Panacibacter microcysteis: one gene and its partner. The protein of the gene in region 2 binds, or shares a complex with, the protein of the main gene of each other region. Links are inferred from orthologs where the notes say so. Each region holds a gene or a part of one and is shown on either strand. Other genes may lie near its edges.

Region 1 (9,878 bases), on a different replicon or contig from region 2:
ACGCTGCTAACCTTCGTGCTGCACTTTCACATTCCTGTAATTCTTATTTTTCCCAGGTGTTCAGAATGGCCATAGATAATCCCAACTTCAGCAGCACACAGCAGGGTTATCTTAAATGGAAAGAATACATGAACGCTTTCGGGCTTGGTGTAAGATTAAACATTGACCTGCCCAGTGAAGACAAAGGGAATATTCCCGACACGTCGAAATACAACCGCGACTTTGCCGGGCCGCGCTGGAACAGTTGCAACATTCTTACGCTGGGCATAGGGCAGGACCGTATGCTGGCAACGCCTTTACAACTGGCCAATGCCATGTGTTTTATTGCCAATAAGGGTTATTACTACACGCCGCATTTTGTTGACAGTATAGAGAACGAATCTATTACCGATACCAGCTACCTGGGCAAATACCGCACAAAACATAAAGTAACCAATATAACAAACGATGTGTTTGATGCCGTGCAACTGGCAATGCTTGATGTAACACGCTCCGGTACAGCGGTAAATGCGAAAATTGATGGTATTGATATTTGCGCCAAAACAGGTACTGCGCAAAACCCGCATGGCAAAAACCACTCTTTGTTCGTAGCATTTGCGCCAATGGATGACCCGAAGATTGCCATTGCGGTAGTTGTGGAAAATGCAGGCTTTGGTTCTACATGGGCGGCACCTATCGCATCGCTGATGATGGAAAAATATTTAAATGATACAATCTCTGCAAAACGTTTACCGGAGGTTGACCGTATTTCCAAAGCCGATCTTATACCTGCTGCCATCAAACACTGGTATGCTGTAAAAGATTCCATTAAGCTGGCCAAACTTGCCAAACAGATCGATGCAGATAAAGCCCCTGTTTTCGAAAACACCACAGATAACCGCAAACACACATTCGATCCTGAAGCAGAGCCTAACAGGAAGGAAAATGATTCCACTGATGTGTCTGCCAAAGATTCCGGGATCATACCCAAACAATATCAACCGAGGAAACCAAAATAAAGCATGGCAAATACTTCTCCGATCTCAAAAGGTGTTGACTGGTTAATGGTGTGGTTGTACGCTACGCTTGTTGCAATAGGTATTCTCTGCATCTTTATGGTGGAGTACAACCCGGATACCTTTACACCCGGTGCATTCTTTGCATTCAATACCAACTACAGCAAGCAGCTATTATTTGCCGGTGTATCTGCAGTAGTGGCAATTTTTATTTTGCTTAGCGATAGCAAGCTTTACACCGCATTTGCCAACCTCTTTTATGTTTTTGGTATTGGATTAATGCTCCTCACTTTTGTTATCGGAAAAGATATCAATGGCTCAAGAAGCTGGATACCGCTTGGCGGGGGCTTTAACCTGCAGCCTGCCGAATTATGTAAGATATTTACCTCCCTTGCGCTTGGCAAATATTTATCTCAGCTCGATCTTGATTTTACAAAGATCAAATCCCAGGTTATTGCCGCAGCAATCGCACTAACGCCTGCCCTGCTTTCCATTATGCAAAACGAAACGGGTCTTGCACTTGCTTATGCCAGCTTTTTTATAGTAATGTACCGCGAAGGTTTACCAGGCATTATCCTTATCATCGGCTTTTCTATTGGGGCACTTGTGGTGGCAACACTTGTTATGGAGCCCAATACGCTTGCCATCATTCTTACCATAATCGCAGCACTGTTTGTCTACTTCCTGCGCTACCAGGTAAAAAGAAACAAAAGCATTCTTCTTTTTATTGTAATGATATGGGGTGTGGCCGTAGGCATACAACGGTTTGCTGTTCCGTATGTTTTCAACAATGTGTTTCAATGCTACCAAAGCCAGCGTATTTACAGCATGGTAGGTAAAGATTATGATTGCAGCCAAAACCGCAGTGCACAAATAAGTGAAGCGGCAGATAAAAAAGTTACAAAGCCGGATGATTACAATGTACGCCAAAGCAAGATAGCCATCGGCTCAGGTGGTTTAATCGGTAAAGGCTTTTTAAAAGGCACACAAACACGCGGCAAGTATGTGCCCGAGCAACACACAGATTTCATATTCACCTCATTGGGTGAAGCCTTTGGCTTTGCAGGGTGCCTGCTGTTTTTGGGCATTTATTTCCTCTTGCTGTTCCGTATTATTTTTATCGCAGAACGGCAGCGCAGCACATTCAGCCGCGTATATGCTTACTGTATAGCCAGTATTATCTTCTTTCACATCGCGGTAAATGTGTGCATGACAATTGGTCTCTTCCCTATTATTGGCATTCCATTGCCACTGATCAGTTATGGTGGTTCTTCACTACTCACATTTACTGTACTCATTTTTATCCTCATCAGGCTCGATGCAGACAGGCAAATGGTATTGAGATAAAGATGTAACCGGCATTTGCATTTCATGGCATCGCCGGTTGTGTCACTCACTTGTACGTTCCATTTTTATGGCAACTCCGGCGATCTGTTTGTTGCTTACAGCGCATCAATGTTATTCGTTCCATTCATAATTGTTGAGGTAACTTTATAAAAACCTGCAGCATGCATTGGCACACCATTTCTCCAACCGAGGTATTAACCAAAACCGGTAGCCAAAGGCAGGGCCTTTCTGCCACCACCGCAAAAGAGAAACTGGCTGCCAACGGACCGAATGAACTACAGGAAGGTCCCCAACGCTCCGTTTTATCTATATTCTTTTCACAGTTTGCAGACATTATGATACTGGTGCTCGTAGCAGCAGCAGTTATATCCGGCCTGGTAGGAGACTTAAAGGATACATTGGTTATTTCCATTATCATCGTTTTGAATGCAGTGGTAGGCTTTTTACAGGAATACCGCGCCGAAAAAGCGATGCAGTCACTAAAGAAAATTGCTGCGCCCGTTGCCACCGTAATAAGAGACAATCTGCACCAGAATATACCGGCAACAGCCCTTGTTACCGGTGATATCGTTTTACTGGAAGCGGGCAAAATCGTACCGGCAGATATAAGGTTAATGGAAACAGCATCACTGAAAATTGATGAGTCTGGCCTTACCGGAGAATCTGTGCCTGCAGAGAAAACCGAAAAGACTTTACATAAAGAAGACCTGCCACCTGGTGACAGGCTGAACATGGCTTTTAAAGGCACTGTTGTAACATATGGAAGAGCAACAGGCATTGTTACAGCCACAGGCATGGAAACAGAGCTTGGTAAAATTGCGAGCATGCTACAGGAAGACACGCCGCCGACACCTTTACAAAAGCGCATGAGCGATTTTAGTAAAAAACTATCTGTATTTATTATCCTGCTTTGTGTACTGCTGTTTTTTGCCGGCTATCTGCGGGGAGAAGACTGGTTGAAAATGTTGCTTACCGTACTTTCCCTGGCCGTAGCCGCAATTCCTGAAGCACTGCCTGCTGTAATAACAATTGCACTGGCCATGGGTGCAAAAAGACTGGTACGTAATAATGCGCTGACCCGAAAACTGCATGCGGTAGAAACGCTTGGCTCTGTAACCTATATCTGCACAGATAAAACCGGCACCCTTACCGAAAACAGAATGACCGTAAAACAGGTAAAAACTTTTGAAACTACCGTGCACATTGAGGATACCAAAAGCCCACTGTTATTGCTGGCCTTACTTAATCATGATGTAAAAGAAGGCAAAGGCGATGAGTTGAACGGAGACCCAACAGAGATTGCCGTATACAGGTACGCGATACAACATGTTGAGAACGCAGACCAACTCGTAAACACTTATCCCCGGGTGGCAGAAATACCTTTTGATGCTGATAGAAAATTAATGACCACCATTCATGCCTATAAAGATAAATTCCTCGTGGTAACCAAGGGTGCCATAGAATCTTTACTTGCCGTAAGCGCCGATCATAATATGGAGGAAACAGTAAAAAATGAGGCAGATATTTTTGCAGAAAAGGGAATGCGGGTGCTGGGCTATGGCATGAAGTGGCTACATCACTTACCTGGTGCGGTTACACCTGGCAGTATAGAGGAAAAACTGCACATCATCGGTCTTGCGGGTATGATAGATCCGCCAAGGCCAGAAGCCGCAGAGGCTATAAAAGAATGCAAATCTGCCGGTATTATACCCGTAATGATTACAGGTGACCATCCTGTGACGGCAAAAGTTATTGCAAAGGAATTGGGAATTATTTCCGGCAAAGAAGATAAAACGATTACCGGGGCCGCGCTAACCAAACTGGATGATGGATCTTTTGCCGCAGTAGTAGAAAATATAAAAGTATACGCAAGGGTTTCGCCGGAACAGAAAATGCGCATTATTAAAGCATTGCAGGCCAGGGAGCACTTTGTTGCCATGACGGGGGATGGTGTAAACGACGCTCCGTCATTAAAAAAAGCAAATATTGGAATAGCAATGGGTATAACCGGTACGGACGTATCAAAAGAGTCGGCCCATATGATCTTACTCGACGACAATTTTGCAACCATTGTAAAAGCTATAAAAGAAGGCCGCCGTATTTATGATAACATACGCAAGTTTATTAAATACATTATGACTGGCAATTCTGCGGAGATATGGGCCATCTTGCTTGCCCCGTTGATAGGATTACCCGTTCCACTGCTGCCCATACATATTTTATGGATCAATCTTGTTACAGACGGATTGCCTGCACTGGCGCTTGCTATGGAACCTGCCGAAAAAAATATCATGCAGCGGCCGCCACGCAGGACGGATGAAAGTATTTTTTCGGGCGGTATGGCTTTTCATATTGTATGGGTGGGCCTGCTTACAGGTGGACTAACAATTGGTATACAGGCTTTTGAAATTTACACGGGCTCTGAACACTGGCAGACGATTGTTTTTACGGTGTTATGCCTCGGGCAGATGTGGCACGTTATGGCTATACGCAGTGAATATCAATCGTTGTTTAAACAAGGCCTGATGAGCAATAAATTGCTAACCGGTGCTGTACTGGTTACTTTTCTGCTGCAGCTTGCAATTATCTATTTGCCTGTACTTAATACATTTTTTAATACCCAGCCTTTAACCACAGTGGAATTGCTTACAGCTATTGGTGTTTCATCTGTTGTGTTTTTTGCAGTGGAAGCGGAAAAAATCCTGAAGAGGAGCAGAAAAGGCAGCGCTTAGTTGCTTTCTCATATACCGGTGCTGTTACACCCGGATCGCTATCGCTGCACTGTGTACTGCAGTACAAGAGTGCGACGCAACAAGAGCCCCACCTGTGTTATGCAAATGGGGCCATCAATAAAAAAAATTATGTCAACAGCGGCTAATTGGCGGGAACATCGATGATCGTTTCTACTTCTTCTTCCCTGTTTTCATTCCATTCCACAATAAAGTTGTTGCGGCCATCGCCAACCATGATGGTCATGTAGCGCTGCTGCGCCAGCTCGAGCATGGAGAGAAAAAGGAAGATGGCGTGTATGCGATCCTGGCACACATCGAATATTTTTTCGAAAGCCACGGTTTTTTCTGTGCGTACAAGATCCATCATGTTTTCGCGGCTGCCTTCCATGGTGTAATTGTAGCGGACCACGGTGTGCACAGGTTTATTATTTCTGTCGTGTACGCGCTGCATTACTTTCTCGAACGCCTTCATTAGTTTGAAGAGCGTTACCGTTTGTATTTCTGTTCCTTCGGCTGCTTCTTCACCAATCATTGCGAGTTCTTTCTGCAGGTTGCCGCGTTTAAGCATAAGCATGCGCATGGCTTCCATTTCTGCCATTTGCACAGCGGCTTCTTTAAATTTCTTGTATTCGAGTATTTTATCAACCAGTTCCTGACGCGGATCTATTTCATTGCCCTGCGCATCTATTTCTTTTCTTGGCAATAACATTTTTGCTTTGATGCGCATGAGTGTAGAAACAAGCAAAATGAACTCGCTGCTTAACTCAATGTTTAATTTTTCCTGCTCATGTATATAGGCGAGGAAATCTTTGATAATACGGGTAATGGGAATATCGTATATATCGAGCTCATCTCTTTCTATGAAAAACAGTAAAAGATCGAACGGTCCTTCGAACTGTGGCAATTTTATCTGGTAACCGGGTGAATTCACTTTGTAATTTTTAAAAAGAAAAACCCCGGCGCTGTATGCTGTACCGGGATTTCAAAGGTATGATGTATGCGTAAACGTGGCCTTGTTTACCGCACAAGTATTCCACAATTAACCTTTTTTCAGCTCGTCTCTTATTTCCATGAGCAATTTTTCTGTTGTGGATGGAGCAGGTGGCGCAGCAGGTTTTTCTGCTTCTTTCTTTTTGGTTGCGTTTACACCTTTTACAATAAGAAACAAAACAAAAGCTATTATGACAAAATTTAATATGGCAGCGATAAAATTGCCATATTTAACCGAGCCAAATATGGTTAGCTCATTTAGGTTGGTAAGATTTGCGGCTTCCAATGCAGGTTTCAACAGCAGGGGGGTAATAACATCTTCATTTAAAGATGTAACGATTTTGCCGAAAGCGCCGCCAATAATTACTGCGATTGCAAGATCTACCACATTTCCCCTGATAGCAAAGTCTTTAAATTCTTTAATAAATCCCATAAGGTTCGTTTTAGTTTTGAAGAAGATAATCTAAGATAATAAAAATAGTACTACTTCAATATTGCTATTTCTTTAACCCCGGGTAACGCATATTGAGGCTCTTAAGCAATGTATACAGCGCCTCAGTTATAAGGTATTCTTTATACCAGTTCTGGTCTGCAGGAATGATATGCCATGGAACAGTATTGCAGTTTTTAAAGCAATCTTCGTACATGTTCATATAAACATCCCAAAGCTTTGCTTCTTCAAAATCTTTCTCATTGTATTTCCATTGTTTTGTTTTGTCGCTCAATCTTTCTTCCAGGCGTTTATGCTGCTCTTCTTTTGATACATGCAGGTAAAACTTTAGCACATGGGTATGATTGTGTTTTACAAGCAGGTCTTCAAAATCGTTGATGGCCTTCATTCTTTTTTTGGCGATATCATCATCTATAAGTTTATGCACCCTTGTTATAAGAATGTCTTCATAATGAGACCGGTTAAATAGCTGCATCATACCTTTTGGAGGCGTATGCTGGTGAATGCGCCAAAGGAAATCGTGCGACAGTTCCAGCGGTGTAGGCGCTTTAAAGGACTGCACAGTTACCCCCTGCGGGTTAAGGTTACCAAATACATTTCTGATGACACCATCTTTTCCACTGGCATCCATACCCTGTATAACAATCAGTACCGAGTGTTTGCTTTCTGCATATAAGAGATTCTGCAGCTCATCCAACGCTGCCAGCATCGTTGCTGTTTTTGCTTTGGTTTTTTCTTTGTCCAGTTTCCCCGGGGCCCTTGTACTTATTTCTGACAGCTTAACAGAAGCCATATATATCATTTTTTTTAAAGTTATCTTTTATTGTTTTAAAAAAAGACCTTTGCCAAAATTTTCAATTTGGCTAAAAGTTTTGCAGGCTGGGTGTTGTTTGTACTTCTTTGTGTTATATGGGGTAGTTCTTTTATACTTATGAAGCTGGGTATGCAGGCTTTGACAGCTTACCAGGTGGCTTCTATTAGAATATTGAGTGCGGCCATTGCATTATTGCCGTTTGCGTATAAAGCTTTCAGGAATGTACCAAAAAATAAGCGGGGTTTTGTAATACTCTCCGGTTTGCTGGGTAGTTTTTTTCCGGCTTTTTTATACTGCATTGCGGAGACTAAAATAAACAGCTCACTGGCCGCTATCCTTAACTCTCTTACACCGATGTTTACAATAATAGTAGGCGTAACGTTTTTTAAACTTACCGCCGGCATTTACAAAATACTCGGCGTAGTTACAGGTTTTATCGGGTTGCTGCTATTGCCTTTTGCAGCACATGAAGGGATAAGTGTAGGTGACCTTTCTTATGCATCGCTGGTTTTAATGGCAACTGTGTGTTATGCCTGCAACGTAAATATGGTAAGCCGTTACCTGCAAAATACGGCGGCTATCAGTGTTGCTGCCATGTCATTTGCTTTTTTATTATTACCGGCATTACTGATACTTATCTTCTCCGGTTATTTTGAACTACCCTTTACCAGCGAACCTGTAATGCATGCCACACTTGCTTCCTGCCTGCTCGGTGTAATGGGCTCTGCCGTTGCAACAATATTATTCTACATGCTGGTAAAAAGAGACGGACCATTGTTCGCCTCGCTGGTAACGTACGGCATTCCGGTAATAGCTGTAATATGGGGCATGCTGTATGGAGAGCAGGTAACACTTGCAGAGATTGGTTGTTTGCTGATCATTCTGGCAGGTGTGTATATGGTAAATATGAAAAGATAAAACCTTTGCCATTTTTCAAATCAGCTAAAGCGCGCCTTCTACAAAATACATGTCAATTTCTCCTTTGCTTTTGGCGGCAATTTTTCCGCGGTAAACACAATTGAAATTGTCTTTTATAAGCGCATAAGTAGCCTCACTGATATTTATTTTGCCCGGAACGCCGGAACTTTCCATACGCGATGCGGTGTTTACTGTATCTCCCCATATATCGTAAGCAAATTTTTTGCTGCCCACAATGCCTGCAATAACAGAGCCTGTATGAACACCTATACGAATTTCAAAAGGTTTTAACCCGCCTGAAATTCGCATCTCGTTATGCTGATGCATAAAGACCTGCAATTCGATTGCTGCTTTGATGATCTTAGTTGCTCCTGCATCATCTGGTACAGGCAAGCCTGCCGCCGCCATATAACTGTCACCGATGGTTTTTATTTTTTCAATATCATACTTGTCTATAATACCATCAAACGCCCTGAAACAATGATCTAATTCGGTTACCAGTTCTGTAGGCTGCATATGCTCTGTAATACTTGTAAAATCTTTAAAATCTGTAAACATTACCGTTACATTATCATAGAACCTTGCAACTGCTGTACCGGTCTCCTTCAACTCCTGTGCGGTTTCATAAGGCAATATATTCAGCAAAAGATGGTCACTTCTTTCCTTCTCTTTTGTAATAACGAGGTTTTTTTGCTGCAGTTCATTCTGCGATATTTCCAACGCACTCAATGTTTGCTGCAAGGCTTTGGTACGTTCATCTACTTTTATTTCCAGTACTTTGTTTTGTTCGGTTATCAACCGTTCATTTTCTTTCAAAGATTGAATGAGTTCTTTCTGCGCTTTTGCTTTTTCTTTCTTGAATGTCGTTATACGGTCTGCCATTGATACCGAAAACAACATCATTTCTATGGCCGAACCCATTTCCATAGCATTTGATGTGAAAAGATTATATGGAATAACAGCAAATGTTTTAAGTATAAAAATGGTAACCCCGATAAAATAAAAACCACAGGCCAGTATATAAAACCTCGCCGAATAAAAACCCCTTTTATAAATGGTGAACGCATTTATGCACATAAACAACAGCAAGCCAAAACCAATCACTTGGTTGATTACAGAGGCGTACAGATTTTCATTTAAAAGATTGAAAAGAATACTCAGACACAACAAGGGAATAAACCCGTAATTGATAACTGCGTGTGCACGCGGTGTAAACCTTTTGGTTTCAAGAAAGGATTTTGAAAATAGCAAAAAGAAAATTGCTGCAAGGGATAGTATCAAAGGGCCACGGTTCCATAAGAAGTGAAATTTGTCTCCCCAGACCAGCGCTATCACCCCGGCATGCTCTGCCATAAGCAGAGCTGTAAAGAAGATGTAAATAATATAGTAGAGATAATTGCGGTCTTTTAATGATACAAACAGTATAAGATTATAAATTATGATCAATATAACAAACCCATAATAAAGCCCTTTGAGTAAATTGTTAATGTGCAGATCTTCTATGTATTTTTCCTGCGAGCTTACCACCATCGGGTACTGGAATATATAGGTTTGCACTTTCAGGTAAAAAACGGCAGTATCATCAATATTTGCAGGCAGATCAAACGTATAGTATGGTGTTTTGTATTTTC
Region 2 (11,216 bases):
TACAGGAAACATGACCCCGATGGAAACTTTATTATAGAGCTCGAATACCTGAGCTGCCCGCCCCTGGATGACAGGATTTTAATTATCAGCGACCCAATGCTTGCTACCGGCGCATCGTTGGTAAAAACAATCGAAGCCATGAAAGATGAAGGTACGCCTTCGGAAATTCATGTGGTGTGTGCCATTGCATGCACGGTAGGTATAGAGTACGTAATACGCGAAGCCGGCGATGCCGTAAAAATCTGGTGTGGAGACATTGATGATGAACTAACTGCGAAAGGTTACATTGTGCCCGGGCTTGGCGATGCCGGCGACCTTGCATTTGGCTTAAAGTCTCAGTCGTAGCGTGTTAAAGATTGATTATAAGCATTAAAACTGTAGTATAATTCCCTAAATTTGAAACCTTAATAACTGTAATGAGAACCATTCTTCTAACGCTGTTTTTGGCTTGTGCAGTTGGAATTGTGAAGGCGCAGGATCCGCATTTTTCACAGTTCTATGCTTCGCCTCTAACCCTTAACCCCGCATTCACCGGTAAATTTGATGGCAATGTAAGAGTTGCAGGTAACTATCGCAACCAGTGGCCTACTATAAACCGTGCTTTCCAAACCGCTACCGTTTCTGTTGATTTTCCTATCTTAAAAAATGTGGTGGACGAATTTGACCGCTTTGGTGTAGGCATTATGGGCTACACAGATAAAGGTGCAGACGGCGCTATCAACTTCAATTATCTTTCTTTGTCTACCGCTTACCATAAGGCGCTTGATGAAGATGGTTACAAACAACTCGGCTTAGGCTTCCAGGGAACTTATTCCAACATGCTCATCAACACCTCAAAACTTACTTTCGAAAATCAGCTAGATTTGAATGGACAGTGGACGAGACCATCAGGCGAAACATTCGATAACGTGTCCTTGAATAAAGGCTACTTTGATCTGAATGCAGGCTTGCTATACACGCAAAGTACAACCGACAGAAATAATTTTTATGCAGGCGTAAGTTTATACCACATCAACAGGCCAGATCAAACCTTTAATGCCGGGCCGGCCTACCTTGCTTATAACCTGGCCATGCGTTCTACCTTTCATGCGGGTGGCTATTTTCCGACAAGCGAAACAACAACCCTGCACGTGAGTGCTTTGTACAGCACACAAGCCGGCGCAAGTGAAACCGTTTTGGGTGGCGCCATGCAAATTGCAACGCAGGACCTTAATACCACAGACAACCCGGTAAGTTTTTATGCAGGTGCATGGCTGCGCCTTGGAGATGCATTGATACCATATCTCGGTCTTGAATGGAACAACCTGCGTTTTGGTGCTACTTACGATATTAACACATCAGATCTTAAGACAGCTTCTCAAAGCCGCGGCGGCGTTGAACTTTCACTTATTTATATAGCCAGAACACCGGGCAGCAAAGGTCTTCCTTGTCCTAAATTTTAATGATTTGTTTACGGGCTTTTGTACAGGTGGCATCGCCTGTTGTGTCACTCACTTGTGCGGCTGGACCGTTATGCAGCACGGAGGAGGTGAGTGGTGAATGGTGAATGGTCAATAAGGATAAAGGAAACATAATCATCTTCGTGTTGCCCAATCATCATTCATCAGTACAAGAGTGCGACGCAACGGAAGCTTAATGCTTATGCTGCTGCCGGGTACATCGTATTCAACTATGTTTTTATAACGTGTGAAAATACCGGAGTAGCCCCTTTTTACCGCAGCAAAAAAAATTTACTGATTTTTTTTATTTCTTTTTAAACCTTCCAAAACGATGCAGGTCTGTTATACTATGCAATGCTTTAATGGTTTATGAAGCATCACAAATTTTACAAAGCGATTTAGTACACTTTACTATAAACTTGCAGCAGGGTTAAAACAGGGCGTCATTGCGAGAGCTTGATGCCCTTTGTTTTTTATTTCAATTCGTATATATCAATAGCAGTAACACTACCATGAAATGGTGCCTGAATAAATCAACGGCAGTTTATCTTCCGGCTTTTCAGGTTTCGTATTTTCTCTTTTTTACAGGCTTATAGTTCAGTTGTTCCATAACGGCTTCGGGTGTGGGGTTATTTGTTACGGAAACAGCGATATAGTACATGACAACCAATAACCCGATTGAAAACAGCACCTCACCGGTAGTGATCCAGTAACCCCACCAGCTATACACGGCAGCCTGTTTTGGCTGGGCGCCTTCGAAGATAAGGTCTACCTGCTGGCCTTCTTTTAAGCTGCGGAAATGATAACCTGCCTTTACTGCGTAAGACTTTCTATCTGTTTTGTAAAACGCAAACGGCTCGGGCTTTCCGGTTGTGGAATCTTTTATATAATGAATGGTGGCTTTGGTAATTTCTCCGTCGATAAAATCCGGGGTTCTTGAAAAAAGCAGGTACAAACCAAAGCATGTAAGGTATAATATGATGGTAATTTTGATCATAAAACAGAGTCGGCAAATTAGCCAACTCCTTTTATATTAACCCAATTTGTTTATTGCTTAATTACTGAGGCTTCTAAAATCAACCGGCACCAGTTTACTTACACCAGGCTCCTGCATGGTTACCCCATAAATAACGTCTACAGCACCCATTGTTTGTTTATTGTGTGTTACGATGATGAACTGCGAGTTCTCGCTAAACTTCTTGATCATCTGCGTAAACTTGCCAACGTTGGCATCATCCAGTGGTGCATCTACCTCATCGAGAATACAAAATGGTGCAGGCTTGATAAGGTAAATGGAAAACAGTAATGCTGTAGCTGTAAGTGTTTTCTCTCCCCCGCTCAACTGTGTGATTGACGATGGTCGTTTACCTTTTGGCTTGGCGATAATATCTATACCTGTTTCTGCAAGATTTTCCGGGTTTTCCAAGATAAGGTCCGCAGTATCTTCTTCTGTAAACAATGCTTTAAACACTTTCTGAAAATTATCCCGTACACGGTTGAACGTATCAAGGAACTGCTGGTTGGCAGTGGCTTCTACTTCCTGTATGGTTTGCAACAGGCTCTCTTTTGCTTCAACAAGATCATTCTTTTGCTCAAGAATAAACTCATAACGCTTTTTCATTTCCTGGAAGGCTTCTATAGCTGTGGGGTTTACTTCACCAATATTTTCAAGGCGTTTACGCATTCTGTCAGCTGTTGACTGTAATTCTTCCAGTGGCGTATCCGTTTTTCTGGGCTGATCAAGTATTTCGTCGAGGTCTATTTTAAACTCCACGTTTAACCGCTCTTTCATACCTGCCAGTTGCAGTTTGAGTTCGTTCAATTTGTCTTTTATCTCTGCCAGCAGGTGCTCCACCATTTCGCGGCTTTTTGTTTTGTGCCGCAGTTCACTCTCTTTTGCCTGCAAAGCATTACGAAGGTTGTAATATGTTTGATCAGCCTCGTTCAGTTTTTTCTCTTCTTCCTCTTTTCTCCGTAACAGTTCTACCAGCAATGCTTCACTTTGTGCAAGCGCTTCCTGGCTTTCAGTAATATTACCGGCAGCTTCTGCAAGTTGTTGTGTGTTGCTGGTAACCTGGTTTTGCAGGTCGTTTAACTGGTTTCTTTTAAACACAAGCTCCTGCCTGATAGCAGCAATTTTGCTTTGCTGCCTTGTAAGCAAAAGATTGTTTTCATTGTATTGGGCAGTGGCTTTATTATAATCCTGTTCTGCAAGCTGGTAATCCTGCTCTACCAGTTTAAGTTCCTGTGCTGTAGCCTGTAGTTGCTGGTTTAATTCTCCCAACTGTTCCCGGGTAGAGGAAATGGCATCCTGCTCGTCCTGTAACCTATATTCAATGTCTTCCAGTCTTTGTTGTGCATTTTGCTGTGCAGACTGTAAGTTTTCAATTTTGTTCCTTGTAGCAAAAACCTGGTTGGTAAGCTGGTTGATCTCGTTTTCCGTTTGCTTAATGGCATTTTCTTTTAATTGCTCGCTATAGCCAATAACCTCATTGTGCTTCTGCTTTATTTCTGCTCTTAACGCATTTACCACAGCTTCCTGCAGTACAATCTCGTCGTGCAGCTTTTCAAGGTTTTTGGCGCGACCAATCTTTTTACCTTCAAATAAACCTACACTTCCGCCGGTGAGCGTATATTTTCCTCTTACATATTTACCTGTCTTTTCAAGTATTACCGCGCCGTCAGCATTTTCAATGGCATCTTCATTTTCAGCGATGTATACGTTGCCGAGAAGATGTTCTGCCAGTTTACGATACTGGTCATCCACTTCAATCACGCTTAGTGCAGGTATAGTATTGGCAGGCTGGTTTGTTTCGCCGGTGCTTTCGCTTAACTTATCAAGTATAAAAAAGTTGGCTTTACCTTTCTTATGTGCGTCAAGCAGGTGAACCGCAGTAAGGCCTTCGTGCAGGGTATTAACCACGTAGTAGTTAAGATAAGGTTCCAGCACATTTTCCACTGCGGCCCGGTAGGCTTCGTTCACATAGATAATATCAGACAATATAGGCGCAGCATTGTTCCACTCCGGATTCTTGTGCAGGAATTTTACACTCTCAGGATAACCTTCCATTGAGTCGATCAGGCTTTTTAATAATGCATGCTCATTCTTTCTTGCATCAAGTTTGCGGTTTTCCTCTGCCAGTTCGTTCCTCAAACCTTCAAGTTGTGCCTGTGTTTCAAGAATCTGCTCTTTTGTCCTTTCATGCTGCTCCTGCAACTGCTGCAGGTCGATGCGTTTATTTTCCAGTAAAGATTCCTTTTCCTGCAATTCATTTTCCAGTTGTGCTACCTGGGCAGCGCGGTTTTGCTTTTCATCGGTAAGTTGGGTTTGTGCCCGCTGCAGGTTTTGGATAGAGGTATCGGCAACCGCCACTTTCTTTTCTGCATCAAACTGGCCACGTTGTGTTTGCTGGTACTGCGCTCTGAGACTATCTACAGAACCGCGCTTTTCATCGAAAAGGTTACGCTTTTCCTCAACTGCTTCTTTTGCGCTGATAAGCCTTTCTTCCAGTTCCTTTAGCTTACCTTCTTCTTCTGTTACCTGCAACTGGCTGAATTCGATAGACTCTGTAATGCCATTTAATTGTCCTTCTGCCTTAGCGAGAAAATCTTTTAAATTATTCTCTTTTTCTTTGAGGTAATGCAGTTTTTGTGTGGCAAGGTTCTTTTCGTTTTCTTGTGTCCGAACATCCTGCTGCAATACATTGAATTCATACTGCATACTCTGAAGCGTTCTTTCTTTTTCAACAAAGCCAACTTTCTCCTGTTCAATCGCGGCTTCTTCAGTGGCAATTTCGGCTTCTAACTGCACCCTTTTGTTGGTTTCAGTTTCCTGCTGCTCATTTAGTTCCCTGTAAGTAATATTGAAGCCTTCCAAAGCCGCTTTTGCCAGCTCTACCGAAATCTCTTTGTAGTCCTTCTTTATTTCAAAATACTTCTCCGCTTTTTTCGCCTGGTTTTCAAGAGATTTGAGCTGGTTATTTATTTCGAAGAGTAAATCTTCTATACGATTAAGATCCTGCTCAGTTGCATCTAATTTACTTTTGGCTTCTTTTTTCCTTGTCTTGTATATGGTAATGCCGGCTGCCTGCTCCAACATACGGCGGCGGCTGTTTTCTTTGTCTTTGATAATATCATCCACCATACCTAATTCTATGATGGCGTAACTATCTGTAGAAACACCGGTATCCATAAACAGGTTATGGATATCTTTTAAGCGGCAGGCCACATCATTTAAACGATACTCACTGTCACCATTTTTAAAGAACCGGCGGGTTACGGTTACTGTGCTGAATTCTGTTGGCAGGAGATTACGGGTGTTTTCGAATGTAAGGCTTACTTCGGCAAGGCCGCTTGCGCTACGGGTACGACTGCCGTTAAAAACCAACGCTTCGAGGTTTTCGCTTCGAAGGGCCGAAATTTTTTGTTCGCCAATTACCCACCGAATTGAGTCTATAATATTGCTTTTACCGCATCCGTTGGGACCGATAATGCCAGTAATACCTTCATCGAAGTTCACAGTAGTTTTATCTGCAAAGCTTTTGAAGCCTTTTATTTCCAAAGATTTTAGTCTCACTTTTTAGCCCATTTTGTCAAATGCGAACATAACTTAATTAAGTAAACTTTTTGCCTGTTCATTTTTAGCTGTGGAGAAGCTGTGCAGAAAATACCAAAAAACAGCTCCCTAACGTTTCAAAACAATTCTATATATCATTCATTTACAAGTATATCAATTTATTTTACTAAACTTAAAAAGCAATAATCCGATATTGCTAAGACTTTACTTATTACTGTATTTTACCACACCAGCCTTATACAATGATTTTACGAAGAAACTAAATGCCTCAATAAATTAATAATCAATAAATTATGAGTTTCTATTCAACTCTGATTGTGATGTGTGGTTTTCTTAATATATGCTTGTATAATTATCGCACGAATACTAAGATATGCCTTATAAATTCATTTTAAGATATTGATAATTAAAGGCTTAATTGGTCTGTTTATTAATAAATTTGATTATTGCTGGCGGTCAGATCGCCGTTGTGGCCGTGTATTGCGAATTTAGTTTGAGTTCCCGCTCATGCTCCATTGCAGTGATTGTACCGAAGCAGTTGCATTAACTTCCTTCAGTACAAGAGTGCGACGCAACAGAAGCCCAATTGTTGTACTGCTGCCGGGCTCATAAACAACCCGTTACGCCTAACTTCGCGTTCGTTATATGTCAGCCAAAGATTATTATAAAGTGCTGGGTGTAAAACCGGACGCCTCCGGCGATGAGATCAAACGTTCTTACAGGCGGCTGGCACTAAAATACCACCCTGATAAAAACCCCGGTGATGTAGTGGCAGAAGCCACGTTTAAAGAAGTGGCAGAAGCTTATGAAATCTTATCAGACAATGTAAAACGGGAAGATTATCATTATAAACGATTCTACACTTATAACTACAAGTACAAAGAAAAAGAACGGGTAACGCCACAAACGATTGTTAAGGCAGCTCAAAAAATACAGGATCTTACGGCGGGTGCCGACCCATTCAGGATGAACCAGGACGCATTGTTTTTCCAGGTAGAAGACGTTTTAAGTGAAAACAACCTTGAATTGCTTGTGCGAGAAAATGCAACAGCAGAGAAACAGGTAATATTGCTGGCCCTGCTCAACGCCTGCAGGCTGATGGAGTTTTCATTTTACCAACAACTGCACGACAAGATGCTGCTGCTGGCCAGCGACGCCACAGCAAAAACAGTAACGCAATTTTACCGGAGAAAAAAACGGGAGGCAGACTGGGGGAAATACAAAACCGCAGGCGCCGTTGTGCTGGCCATTCTTATGTGCCTGGCAATTTTCCTGGCAGGAAAACTATAACCATTTATTGGCGGTCATCCAGTTAAGGCAACGATCAAACCATTTATCGCTGGTAGTGGGGTTATTCATACCAAAGCCATGTCCGCCTTTCTGATAAATATGCATTTCAGCCGGAACCTCGCTGGCAATAAGGGCATCGTAAAACCGGATGCTGTTGGCCACTTTAACCGCATCATCATCTGAAGCATGTACGAGAAAGGTGGGTGGTGTATTGGCATTAACCTGTAACTCGTTGGAGAAGTAACGAACCATTTCTGGCTTTGGCATCTTACCAATCAGGTTATCTCTCGAACCCATATGCGTAATATCATCTGCAAAACTGATGACAGGGTAGCCAAGTATTAAAAAATCAGGACGCAGGTTGGCCGATGCAAGTGCTTTGCTAACCGCATTATTAAAATGTGTGCCTACAGATGCAGCCAGGTGGCCACCGGCGCTGAAACCCATTACCCCCACCCTATCTATACTAATATTGTACTGCGTTGCATGCTGCCTGATAAAATAGAGCGCCTGCTGTGCATCCATTAATGGTACATAAGCTTTATTGTCCATACAGGCATCGTCGGGTAACCGATATCGCAAAACAAAAGCGGTTATACCTTTATCGTTGAACGCTTTGGCAAAATCATTGCCCTCATGACCGGCGGCAATTACACCATACCCCCCGCCGGGAATGATCAATACAGCCGTTCCGTTTCGTTTTTCTTTGGGCGCTTCAAAAACTGTAATGGTAGGTACAGTTACCCCGCTAACAATCAGGATGCCGTCTTTATTCCAGGTGGTGTCAATTATTTCTTTCTGCTGAACCTCGCATTTTTTTGCATAAGGAACCGCGCCTTCGTATAATGGAATAGTTTTTTGGGCACGCATAGACATTGTTGATAAACAGAATACGGTAATGATTGTAAGAACCTTTTTCATATTGCAAGTTGTAATATTGCCAAACAACTAAGATAACAAATCAAACACAATCTATTGTTAACCTGCACACTTACTATAGTCAGATATCCGCGGTTCATGGGCTGGGCCGGCTTCCTGTCAATGGCCTTATTCAGGCTGCCGCTGTTGATGAAAAGCAGGATTCGCTTTTGTAAATTATTGGGCTGTGGTAAAAACGGCACATTCGATATACACCCCGACTGGCGACAATGGGGAATTATAACAATGCAGCCGGTTGCCACCGGCGCAACAGTAACCAACAGGGTGCTGTATGGCGGTTTTATAAGTGGGTGGTGGCATTTTTTTAAATGCGAAGTATATACCATGCTGCTCGAACCGTTAGAAGGTCATGGTAAATGGAATGGTGAAGAGGTCTTTGGCCAATTACCCAGGCAATCAGGCTACGAGGGAAAGATTGCAGTACTTACAAGAGCAACCATCAGGCTAAGCCGCTTAAAAAATTTCTGGAAAAATGTAGATGGTGTGGCGGCAAAAATGCACCGTGCAGACGGCTTCATTACTTCTGTAGGCATTGGCGAAATGCCCTGGATAAGACAGGCCACATTTAGTATATGGCAAAGCAAAACACAAATGAAAAACTTTGCTTATAAAATGCATGAACATGCAGACGTAATAAAAAAAACACACAAAGAAAAATGGTATAGCGAAGATATGTTTGTGCGTTTCAGGCCATTGGCATCTTTTGGTACACTCCATGGCGCAGATCCCTTACACGCCGGATGAATTTTTTGTGTGGGCTGCATTACTACTATCAGACTTTTGTTGTGTCACTCACTTGTACGGCATATCAACACTCAACATAGTGCAACACGCTAAGTGAGTGACACAACAGGCGATGCTAACCTGTACAAAAGCCCGATCCTAAAAAACTATCTTTGAATAACCAGTTTCGTACGGCTGGTTTTACCTGAGTCTGTTACGGTTACTGTATAAATACCTGCGGCAAGATTATTTAAGTTGTTGAATGTATAGTTATTCAATCCTTCTACAGATACATATGTTTCTTTACGCACCACCTGCCCCTGTGCATTCACAAGGCTTATTGCTACTTTAGATGAAGATGCAGAGGTAAAAGAAAGTTTAGCTGTTACCGATGCAGGATTTGGCGAAACAGACGTATTAAAATCATTGCCATTGCGCGAAAGTTGCAGCACTTTGCTCATATACACTTCCCCGTTCATACCTGTTACTTTAACCCTGTAATAGAACGTGTTTTCGCGAACAGCAGAAAGTACATCTTTAAAACCGTAGCCGTTTTTATTTACATAATCGTTCACCTGTTCTGTTCTTATTGTAGTGTAGTCAATGCCATTGAAGCTCCTCTCAATTTCGTAAAACCTGATTTGCTTATCTGCAACAACGGAGATAACAAGATTAGAGAACTGGCCATTTAATGAACCCTTCAGCAGTACTGATTCGTTTGCGAGAATGCAAAGCTGTGGCATGGTAATAAAACTGCACTCGGTTACATTACAATCCCCGGCAGCACGTACATAATAACTGGCAGTTGCCAGCGGGTAGATAACAATGCTAGATCCTTTACCCAGCAATGTACCGGCACAATTGGCCTGGCGCCATTCCCAGGCTGCATTGGTACCCAATGAGCCGCCATTTACCGTAAGTGTTACAGGTTCGCCAGGGCATGCAAACGCTTTATTACTTGTTACAGATAATGGTTTTACAGAAATATCTTTCGGCGTAATCTGTATAGCGTTGGAAGTGTACTGGCACGCTTCATTACCCAGATTTCCATCGGCGGCAACAATAATCCTGTAAGAAGGTTGAACAGCCAAACCTGTGCTGATGATAGCATTGTATGTATTGGTCACAGCACCGGCTATGTTTGTCCAGCCGGTTACCGCGCTCAGGTATGTTTGCCATTGGTACTGTAAGTAACTGCTCATGCCCGTTGTATCAGAAACACTGGCTATAAGTGTTCCGCTTTGGCCAGGGCAGCCTACGCTTGCAAGCGCCGCAGCAACTACAGGAGAAGGATCACAAATGCCAAATTGAATATCGTCCACCGCCAATGCATTACCGCAACCGCCTTCGGCAGTATTGTACACCTGTAGTTTTATTTTTGTAACGCCGGCCGGCATTACCCATTTCATGCCGTACGCATTCCACCAACGGTCAGTAATTTCAGTGGTGGTGGTGGTAGCAATAATATTGTTATTGTCTGCATTACGAACGATGAGCGTAATCTTTGGCTGTTTTGTACCACCAAAAGCGTCGCAGAAAGTGTTGTAGGTATCGTTCATAATGTTTGCGGCATACAGTAAAAATGAATATTTCACATTCGCACAGGTTATATCCACTTCTTTCTCGAACATTTTGTAATTGTTAACGTCAGCGTTTATCAATAACATCCGTCCGTTTCCAACACCGGTGTGATCTGTAAGACTTACAAATTTGGTTGTGTTGGCATTATAGGCATTGCTCGCAACAATATATGTTTCATCATCAAGTGGGTTTGTGCCTGCTGCATACTCTGTTGTTACCCCGCTTGGTAACGTGGTGGTTAAGGCTGCGCCGTTACCAAAATCCTGGCTGTATAAAATGGAATTGATCACACTGCAGGGCGGTGTTTCTGCAGACACAGAAACTGAGAATGGTGTTGGCTGATTCTCGCCTGCATCGTCGGGTTTATAATTCGAGTTAAGATCAGCTTGTGAACCATTGGTTGTTGAATCCTGCAATACAACATTGTTATAGCCCCTTCCTGTAACAGATGCATTATTATAATAAACAACACCAGCTTCTACAGAGGCCATCCTGAATTTTACACGGATGATAGCATAGTTATTTGCTTTGGGATAATTAGGCAATACCTGTCCACTGCTTATTAAATTCTTATCGGTAATGCCGTTGTAAGTTGTACTTTTTACAATACCAGAGGGGTTTTGTACCCATTCTGTACTTACGTTGGAAATGGCTGCAGCACCAAGCGG

What was found.
Region 1: the proteins of smc (region 2) and I5907_RS08550 are in contact, whole or in part, in a crystal structure (PDB 3ZGX), measured with the Bacillus subtilis proteins. The link is inferred for Panacibacter microcysteis from one-to-one orthologs.

The regions. Positions count from the first base shown.
Region 1 is NZ_JADWYR010000001.1:2,118,818-2,128,695, reverse strand. Bases 4,112-6,883 are described here. They hold I5907_RS08550 (segregation/condensation protein A), read right to left. Parts: upstream 6,006-6,883; coding sequence 5,217-6,005; downstream 4,112-5,216. Other genes in these bases: I5907_RS08540 (PPK2 family polyphosphate kinase), read right to left, coding at 6,562-6,883; mscL (large conductance mechanosensitive channel protein MscL), read right to left, coding at 6,114-6,497; I5907_RS08555 (cation-translocating P-type ATPase), read left to right, coding at 4,112-5,074. Also shown: mrdA (penicillin-binding protein 2), read left to right, coding at 1-998; rod shape-determining protein RodA, read left to right, coding at 1,002-2,342; more of I5907_RS08555, read left to right, coding at 2,504-4,111; more of I5907_RS08540, read right to left, coding at 6,884-7,308; I5907_RS08535 (DMT family transporter), read left to right, coding at 7,375-8,247; I5907_RS08530 (adenylate/guanylate cyclase domain-containing protein), read right to left, coding at 8,272-9,878. UniProt on the Bacillus subtilis protein: Participates in chromosomal partition during cell division. May act via the formation of a condensin-like complex containing Smc and ScpB that pull DNA away from mid-cell into both cell halves.
Region 2 is NZ_JADWYR010000002.1:63,955-75,170, reverse strand. The notes cover bases 2,294-6,413. They hold smc (chromosome segregation protein SMC), read right to left. Parts: upstream 6,016-6,413; coding sequence 2,494-6,015; downstream 2,294-2,493. Other genes in these bases: I5907_RS12340 (DUF3592 domain-containing protein), read right to left, coding at 2,294-2,436. Also shown: upp (uracil phosphoribosyltransferase), read left to right, coding at 1-345; I5907_RS12345 (PorP/SprF family type IX secretion system membrane protein), read left to right, coding at 417-1,442; more of I5907_RS12340, read right to left, coding at 1,999-2,293; I5907_RS21785 (DnaJ domain-containing protein), read left to right, coding at 6,661-7,305; I5907_RS12325 (alpha/beta hydrolase), read right to left, coding at 7,300-8,226; I5907_RS12320 (DUF3291 domain-containing protein), read left to right, coding at 8,323-8,988; I5907_RS12315 (T9SS type A sorting domain-containing protein), read right to left, coding at 9,135-11,216. UniProt on the Bacillus subtilis protein: Required for chromosome condensation and partitioning.